2 linked regions of the Marinomonas mediterranea MMB-1 genome follow. The protein of the gene in region 1 interacts with the protein of each later gene in a pairwise test. Links are inferred from orthologs where the notes say so. Each region holds a gene or a part of one and is shown on either strand. Other genes may lie near its edges.

Region 1 (3,130 bases):
TAAACTTTGAAGATAATGGTTCTGGAGACATTGTAGAGGAACAAGTCTGGCAGGCATTGGACTCAGTATTCGATCCTGAAATCCCGATTAGTTTAGTGTCGTTAGGGTTGATCTATAACGTAGAAATTGATCAACACCTTAATTCTGTTCGGATTAATATGACGCTTACAGCGCCAGGCTGCGGAATGGGACCAGTACTAGTAAGTGATGTTAAGTATCGAGTTGAACTTGTCCCTAATGTTGACCTTGTTGAGGTTGATTTGGTATTTGACCCACCATGGTCACGAGACATGATGAGTGAAGAGGCGCAGCTTGAAGCGGGTTTGTTCTTTTAGGTGTTATTGAGCGTTCTACAAAATTTTAAATATGCGAATTATTGTCTTAATGGCGATGTGTAATTCGAATAAAATAGCAAACAATCAAGGAGTGCTTTCTTGGTTGTTTTTTTGTTTCTAAGGGTGAGTGAGGATAAGTATGTCTCTACCGAGTACTGAAGATATAGTTGATGATTTGTCTTTTTTTGATGATTGGGAAGAGCGTTATAAATACATCATTGACTTAGGTAAGTCGCTCCCGAATTTTGAGGATGAGTGGCGCACTCCCGAGCGTCTTGTAAAGGGTTGCCAAAGCAACGTGTGGATTCAACCGGGAAATATGAATCATCCAGAATATGGCGAAGTGCTAACATTTTCAGTGGACAGTGATGCTGTAATCGTTCGAGGACTGTTGGGCTTAGTGTTGGCCGCGTATGACCACAGGACACCTAAACAAATTTTAGAGTTTGATATCGACGAATATTTTGGCGCAGTAGAATTAGAGCGACATTTGAGCCCTACTCGCGGAAATGGCCTGCGTTCAATCGTTTCGCGTATTAAAGCGATCGCTCAGGCGTCTGTTTAGAGCGCTTTTTGAGTATTCTATCGTCCATCTTCGGACCTGCAACTTAAGAGACAGTTAGAGATATATCCATGCAAAACCCAGTCTATCTTGATAATTCCGCTACGACCCCAGTTGACCCACGAGTCGCCGATAAGATGATGTCTTGTTTGACTCAAGATGGTAATTTTGGAAACCCTGCGTCTCGTTCTCATTTATTTGGCTGGCGTGCTGAAGAGGCTGTCGAAGAGGCTCGTCTTCAGGTGGCGGAGTTGATACAGGCTGATGCGCGTGAAATCGTCTGGACGTCTGGGGCAACAGAGGCTGATAACCTTGCTTTAAAAGGTGTAGCTTATGCGTACCGTAAGAAAGGTCGGCACATTATCACCTCTTCTATTGAGCATAAGGCGATTCTTGATCCGTGTAAGCAGCTAGAGAAGGAAGGGTTTGAGGTTACGTATTTAAAGCCGAACTCAAAAGGTGAGATCACGGTAGAGTCTGTCGTTGCCGCGATTACTGAAGGTACGATCTTAATTTCCCTGATGCATGGTAATAATGAGCTAGGTGTTTTAACCGATATCAATGCAGTGGGGGCGGTAGCGAAAGAACATGGTGTTCTTTTTCATGTTGATGCCGCTCAGACAACAGGAAAAGTCGACATTGATGTGAAGGCTATGAATGTTGACCTGATGTCTCTGACGGCTCATAAGTCTTATGGACCTAAGGGAATTGGTGCCTTGTATGTTAGACGCACTCCAAAAGTAAAACTTGAAGCTCAAATACACGGGGGTGGCCATGAACGAGGTATGCGTTCAGGAACGTTGGCGACCCATCAGATAGTAGGAATGGGCGAAGCTTACCGCATAGCCAAAGAAGAAATGGCGAAAGATGCTTTGCAAATCTCCGAGCTAAGAGATTACCTTTGGGTGGAGCTGCAAAAGCTAGGCGGTGTGCATTTGAATGGTGCTAGTGACAATCGAGTGGCCGGTGTTTTGAATGTTGGTTTTGAAAACGTGGACGGCGAAGTCTTGCTCATGTCCTTGAATGATATTGCAGTATCTTCTGGTTCCGCTTGTACATCAGCGAGCCTTGAGCCTTCTTATGTTTTGAAAGAAATAGGCTTGGATGACTCGCTTGCACATGCATCCTTGAGGTTGTCAATTGGTCGCTTTACCTCAAAAGCGGAAGTGGACTACGCTTTAGGGGTTATTTCTAATGCAGTTTCGTCATTGCGTGGAGCGTGATGAGGTAGTGTGCTTAGTTTGAATTACCTTGAGTCGACGTGAGCTTGTAAAGCATCCCTCTTCTTGAGGCTGTCATTCTTTTTGGTTATTATGGCGCTGTTTTTCTATAATTGCTTGTTATTTAAAGAGTTGGATCAGTCTGAGTATTGGTGCAGTGGTATTTATTGTTGTTGAGAGTATAGTAATTAGCTAATGCTTTATTTCCATGTTCAAATGGATATCTGCATTTGAATGCTTACTTTAGATTGCTAGGTATGAAGGAAGGAAATTGGTATGACTAAACCCGAAGATGTAGAAACCGTAGAGAATGCTGAAAGTGAATCTATTGAAGAAGTCTCCAATTCAAACGAAGACACTTCTCAGTCAGCTTCTTCGGAACTAGATCAGCTTCGAAGTATTGTCTTTGGCGCGGCGAAGGCTGATTTAGATGAGCGGATACGTAGCCTTCAAGACGAAGTAAGAGCTGGATTTGAGCAGGCTACTCTAGCTTTGCATCAGCAAATTTCAGACGTTCAGGCGGCGTTGCAAGACAGTGTGAATTCATTAGAAGATCGCATTAGTCAGGTCGATACTCATTACGATTATAAAACGTCTGAATTGACGAAAAATATCGAAACACTTGCAGCAGAAGTTGAGTCAAATGATGAGAATAATCGTCAGCTTGATGAAGCACTTCATAAACGTATAGATGAAGAAATTCAGCAGCTTACCGATCAGTTTACTCAGAAACATAATCAAACAATTGACCTACTTAATCAGGTTAAGAAAGAGCTGAATTCCTCCAAAACAGACAGAAAAACCCTTGCTAAGCTATTGGCCACTGTGGCGACAAATCTTGAGACAGAAGAAGATAGCTGAGTTTGCCTATGAGCAGCAACAGGGAGTCGATGTCCACCCCATCTAATGAGAGTCAACAAATGGCGCAGTTGCGTCATTTGGTATTGGGCGACGACTGTCAGATTGTACGGGATGTGGTAGAAGAAGAGGCTCGTGATCTCGTTACCAATGTA
Region 2 (3,178 bases), 1.0 Mb from region 1 along the record:
TATCGACAGATAGAAAAGTAGGGGTTCCACCTCCCAAATGCAGCTGAGTTACTTTTCTGTCTCGATCTAGCATGAGTGCGCGCAAACGCATTTCTTCTGCAAGCAACTCAACATATTCTGCACCTTTGTCGTATTTTTTAGTCACTACTTTATTGCAAGCGCAGTAGTAACAAAGATGAGCGCAGAACGGAATATGAAAGTACAAACTAATAGGTAAGTTTGATCCTTCCATCATTCTGCCAATCAATTCCATCTTGCTTACATCACCCGTAAATTGAGGTGCGGTCGGATAGGATGTGTATCTCGGACCGGAAATATTATATTTTTGGATTAGATTAGAATCCCAAAGCATTTGTATGTCCTATTAAATTTTCTAATACTTAGTTTACTCTTTCCTAAAAGTGGTTTTCTGATCTGAGTCAATAAACTGATTTCCGTATTGGAAACTGCAGTTTGGTTATTCGGATTTTGGAAGGTGGTCAGATTTGAGAGGGGTGAAGGAATGTTCTAGTCGTCAGTGAGCTTGGCTTCTTGTGGCAGGTGTTTGGGTGTTGGTGTGAAGAGCTGTGAAATAAGATTAAAAGAATTATACGTATAATTTTTACAATAATTATTAATAGTAATCTAAGGAAAAGTATCTCCGCGAGACCCACTCTATTTTTCTGGAATTCGAGACAATTTACATTTAACCTTATCGCTCTTATTAATCTCTTTTGAGTACCATGAACAACATCACAATTTATCTATTGCATGGAGCCGGTGCAGGGCACACTAGTGAGTTTCTGACAGAACTTAATGAGCAACTAAGCTCTGCTACAGGCCTTGAAGTAAAAGCGATAACGCTTTCTTATATGAAAACGATGGAAGAGACTCTCTCTAGACGACCGCCTCCAAAATTTGAAAAACTCGTCGATGAGGTTAAAGGTTTGATCCCATCCGACGAACCTTGCATCATCATAGGAAAGTCGATGGGAGCGAGAATCGCAACCCAGTTAACCGTTAGCCACAATGTAAAAGGCGTCGTCTGTTTTGGCTTTCCATTTTACCCCGCCCGAAAGACAGAGAAGCATCGGCTCAGCTACTTAGCAGCCGTCACTAAGCCTTGCCTCATATTTCAAGGGGATCGTGATACGTTGGGCAATCAGGAGTGGGTTGAGCAGCAAGTACTTCCTGAAACGGTTGATGTTCGCTGGGTAGAAGGCGCGGATCATGACTTCAAAAGAGCTAAAAAATACAATACAACCTTAAGTCAGCTCTTACATCAATTAAGCCAATTGACACAAACATGGATAACAAAGAATTGCCTTTAATAAGGGGAAGTAATCAATGGTAGATTCGGATTTTGCGGAACACGCCACATTAGATGCACAGGGCCTTTACTGTCCTGAGCCAGTCATGATGCTGCATGCAGAAATGAGAAAATTGGCGTCTGGACAAATACTTAAAGTATTGGCAACGGACCCATCGACACAAAGGGATATTCCAAAGTTTTGTAATTTCTTAGGGCACCCATTGCGAAAACAAACTCAAGAAGGAGAGGTGTTCCTCTATTGGCTTGAGAAAAAGTAGCGGCTTTTAAAAAAATGGCGCCTTTAAAACTCACAAGACCATAAAAGCACAAAGCGCCATCACCTGAATTAAGACAATGACGCTTTACTATCTCAGCAGTCGAGTGGTTCAATATATGAGCCACTCAATAAGAAATGATTTACGCGACTCTTAGTCTACGGCTGTTGGCGTAGTCTTTTGTAATTACTTCATAAAGCCTTGCGAAGCTAGTAGGGCGAGATAGGTCTACATTGATTTTCAATTGCCTAATAATATCATGCGCTGAAACCAAGCCTCGAATAGCCTGAGACTCTTCATCCACAACCAAAAGGTGTTGATACTTATTTTCTCTCTGGCTAAACAGCAAAGACTCTACATCCACTCCTTTCAATGAAGTGTAAGAAAGCGCAAGCAGGTTTTCTTTCGCTCTCATTACATCGATAGCAAGAAGTTCTTCTCGGCTATAGCCTTGTGCAGCCTGCTTGATGAATGTTTCATCACTTAGATCTTCCAGACTGACTACTCCTATGAATTTATTATCCGCATCGACTACCAGCTTCATCCTAACGTGCTCTTTTTTCATGACATTAACAAGAATGTCAGCGCGCAGCGTTGGCTCAATAATACGAGGAATTCTCGTATTAAAATCAGTAAACACTTTCGTTGCAGGAGAATATAAGCCTGTCGCTTCAGAAACTTCAGGCCACACTAAATCAGTAATTTCTTTCGCAGAAACATAAGTAAGAGTTTTCATTTTGTATTCCTTAATCGATTAAATAAAAAAAGCAGTTCAACTGGTGATTAAGAAAGTGAGAGGGGGAGCTCTACCAACAAAGGAATAGTAGTCCGTAGGAGTAACATTAACGTCGACCGGAACAGGGTGACTTGGTAAAAGCGCATCCTTTGGGTTGACGCTAACAAGCAAACCAAGTAAGTCGATGTCTGGCTGCGGAATATCTTTGTTTAGATCGACAACAAGAATTGAGACGGAAGCACTAGCGATGCCTGAGTCAAAGTCACGCTCAAGTGCTTGCACACTACTGCACAGTGTTAGCAGTAGTGGTATAAGCAACAAATAGATTGCGATGACACGATTCATTGAGACACGCCTTAATGATTCTGAATGCTTTTAGTCTAGCGCTATCTATTTCGGATTAGCAATTAGTTATTGTTAACCAATACCAATAAATCCAATTTATTACACTTTTTTAGAGCATTGTTCATAAAAGGTTAAGATGTCAATTTATAAGACTCTATTTCAGAGAGCATGCTGGTAATTTGCTCACTCGTTGAACGAGTGGTATTTTTCGTCTTAGATATTGACCCTAAAATTGTCCGAAGTTTTAACTCACGTGATTTATTGATGCTTGTTTTTCGAAAGTCCACCAGCCAGAGCCTAAGTACGCACAAGAACAAAAAAAACCACCTCATGGGTGGTTTTTTATCAGTTTTTTTTCGCTCAAATAAGAGTCTATTGACTAGTTCTCGTAGCTTTCGATAGGAGGGCACTCACAGTATAAGTTTCTATCGCCATAAACGTTGTCTATACGGCCCACTGGCGGCCAATATTTTCGAGATTTAATCCATGTTAACGGATACGCAGCTTCTTCTCTTGAGTAGGCGTGCGCCC

What was found.
Region 2: the proteins of MARME_RS06145 (region 1) and tusA interact in binary tests that used the Escherichia coli proteins (3 or more experiments, as listed by UniProt). The link is inferred for Marinomonas mediterranea MMB-1 from one-to-one orthologs.

The regions. Positions count from the first base shown.
Region 1 is NC_015276.1:1,356,875-1,360,004, forward strand. What follows is about bases 244-3,044. They hold MARME_RS06145 (IscS subfamily cysteine desulfurase), read left to right. Parts: upstream 244-968; coding sequence 969-2,120; downstream 2,121-3,044. Other genes in these bases: sufT (putative Fe-S cluster assembly protein SufT), read left to right, coding at 244-335; MARME_RS06140 (SufE family protein), read left to right, coding at 475-900; MARME_RS06150 (hypothetical protein), read left to right, coding at 2,394-2,978; MARME_RS21390 (OmpA family protein), read left to right, coding at 3,008-3,044. Also shown: more of sufT, read left to right, coding at 1-243; more of MARME_RS21390, read left to right, coding at 3,045-3,130. UniProt on the Escherichia coli protein: Master enzyme that delivers sulfur to a number of partners involved in Fe-S cluster assembly, tRNA modification or cofactor biosynthesis. Catalyzes the removal of elemental sulfur from cysteine to produce alanine.
Region 2 is NC_015276.1:2,379,982-2,383,159, forward strand. Bases 99-2,947 are described here. They hold tusA (sulfurtransferase TusA), read left to right. Parts: upstream 99-1,326; coding sequence 1,327-1,569; downstream 1,570-2,947. Other genes in these bases: hemN (oxygen-independent coproporphyrinogen III oxidase), read right to left, coding at 99-352; MARME_RS10900 (alpha/beta family hydrolase), read left to right, coding at 723-1,310; MARME_RS10910 (CBS domain-containing protein), read right to left, coding at 1,709-2,302; MARME_RS10915 (hypothetical protein), read right to left, coding at 2,339-2,647. In the rest of the region: more of hemN, read right to left, coding at 1-98; gcvP (aminomethyl-transferring glycine dehydrogenase), read right to left, coding at 3,027-3,178. UniProt on the Escherichia coli protein: Sulfur carrier protein involved in sulfur trafficking in the cell. Part of a sulfur-relay system required for 2-thiolation during synthesis of 2-thiouridine of the modified wobble base 5-methylaminomethyl-2-thiouridine (mnm(5)s(2)U) in tRNA.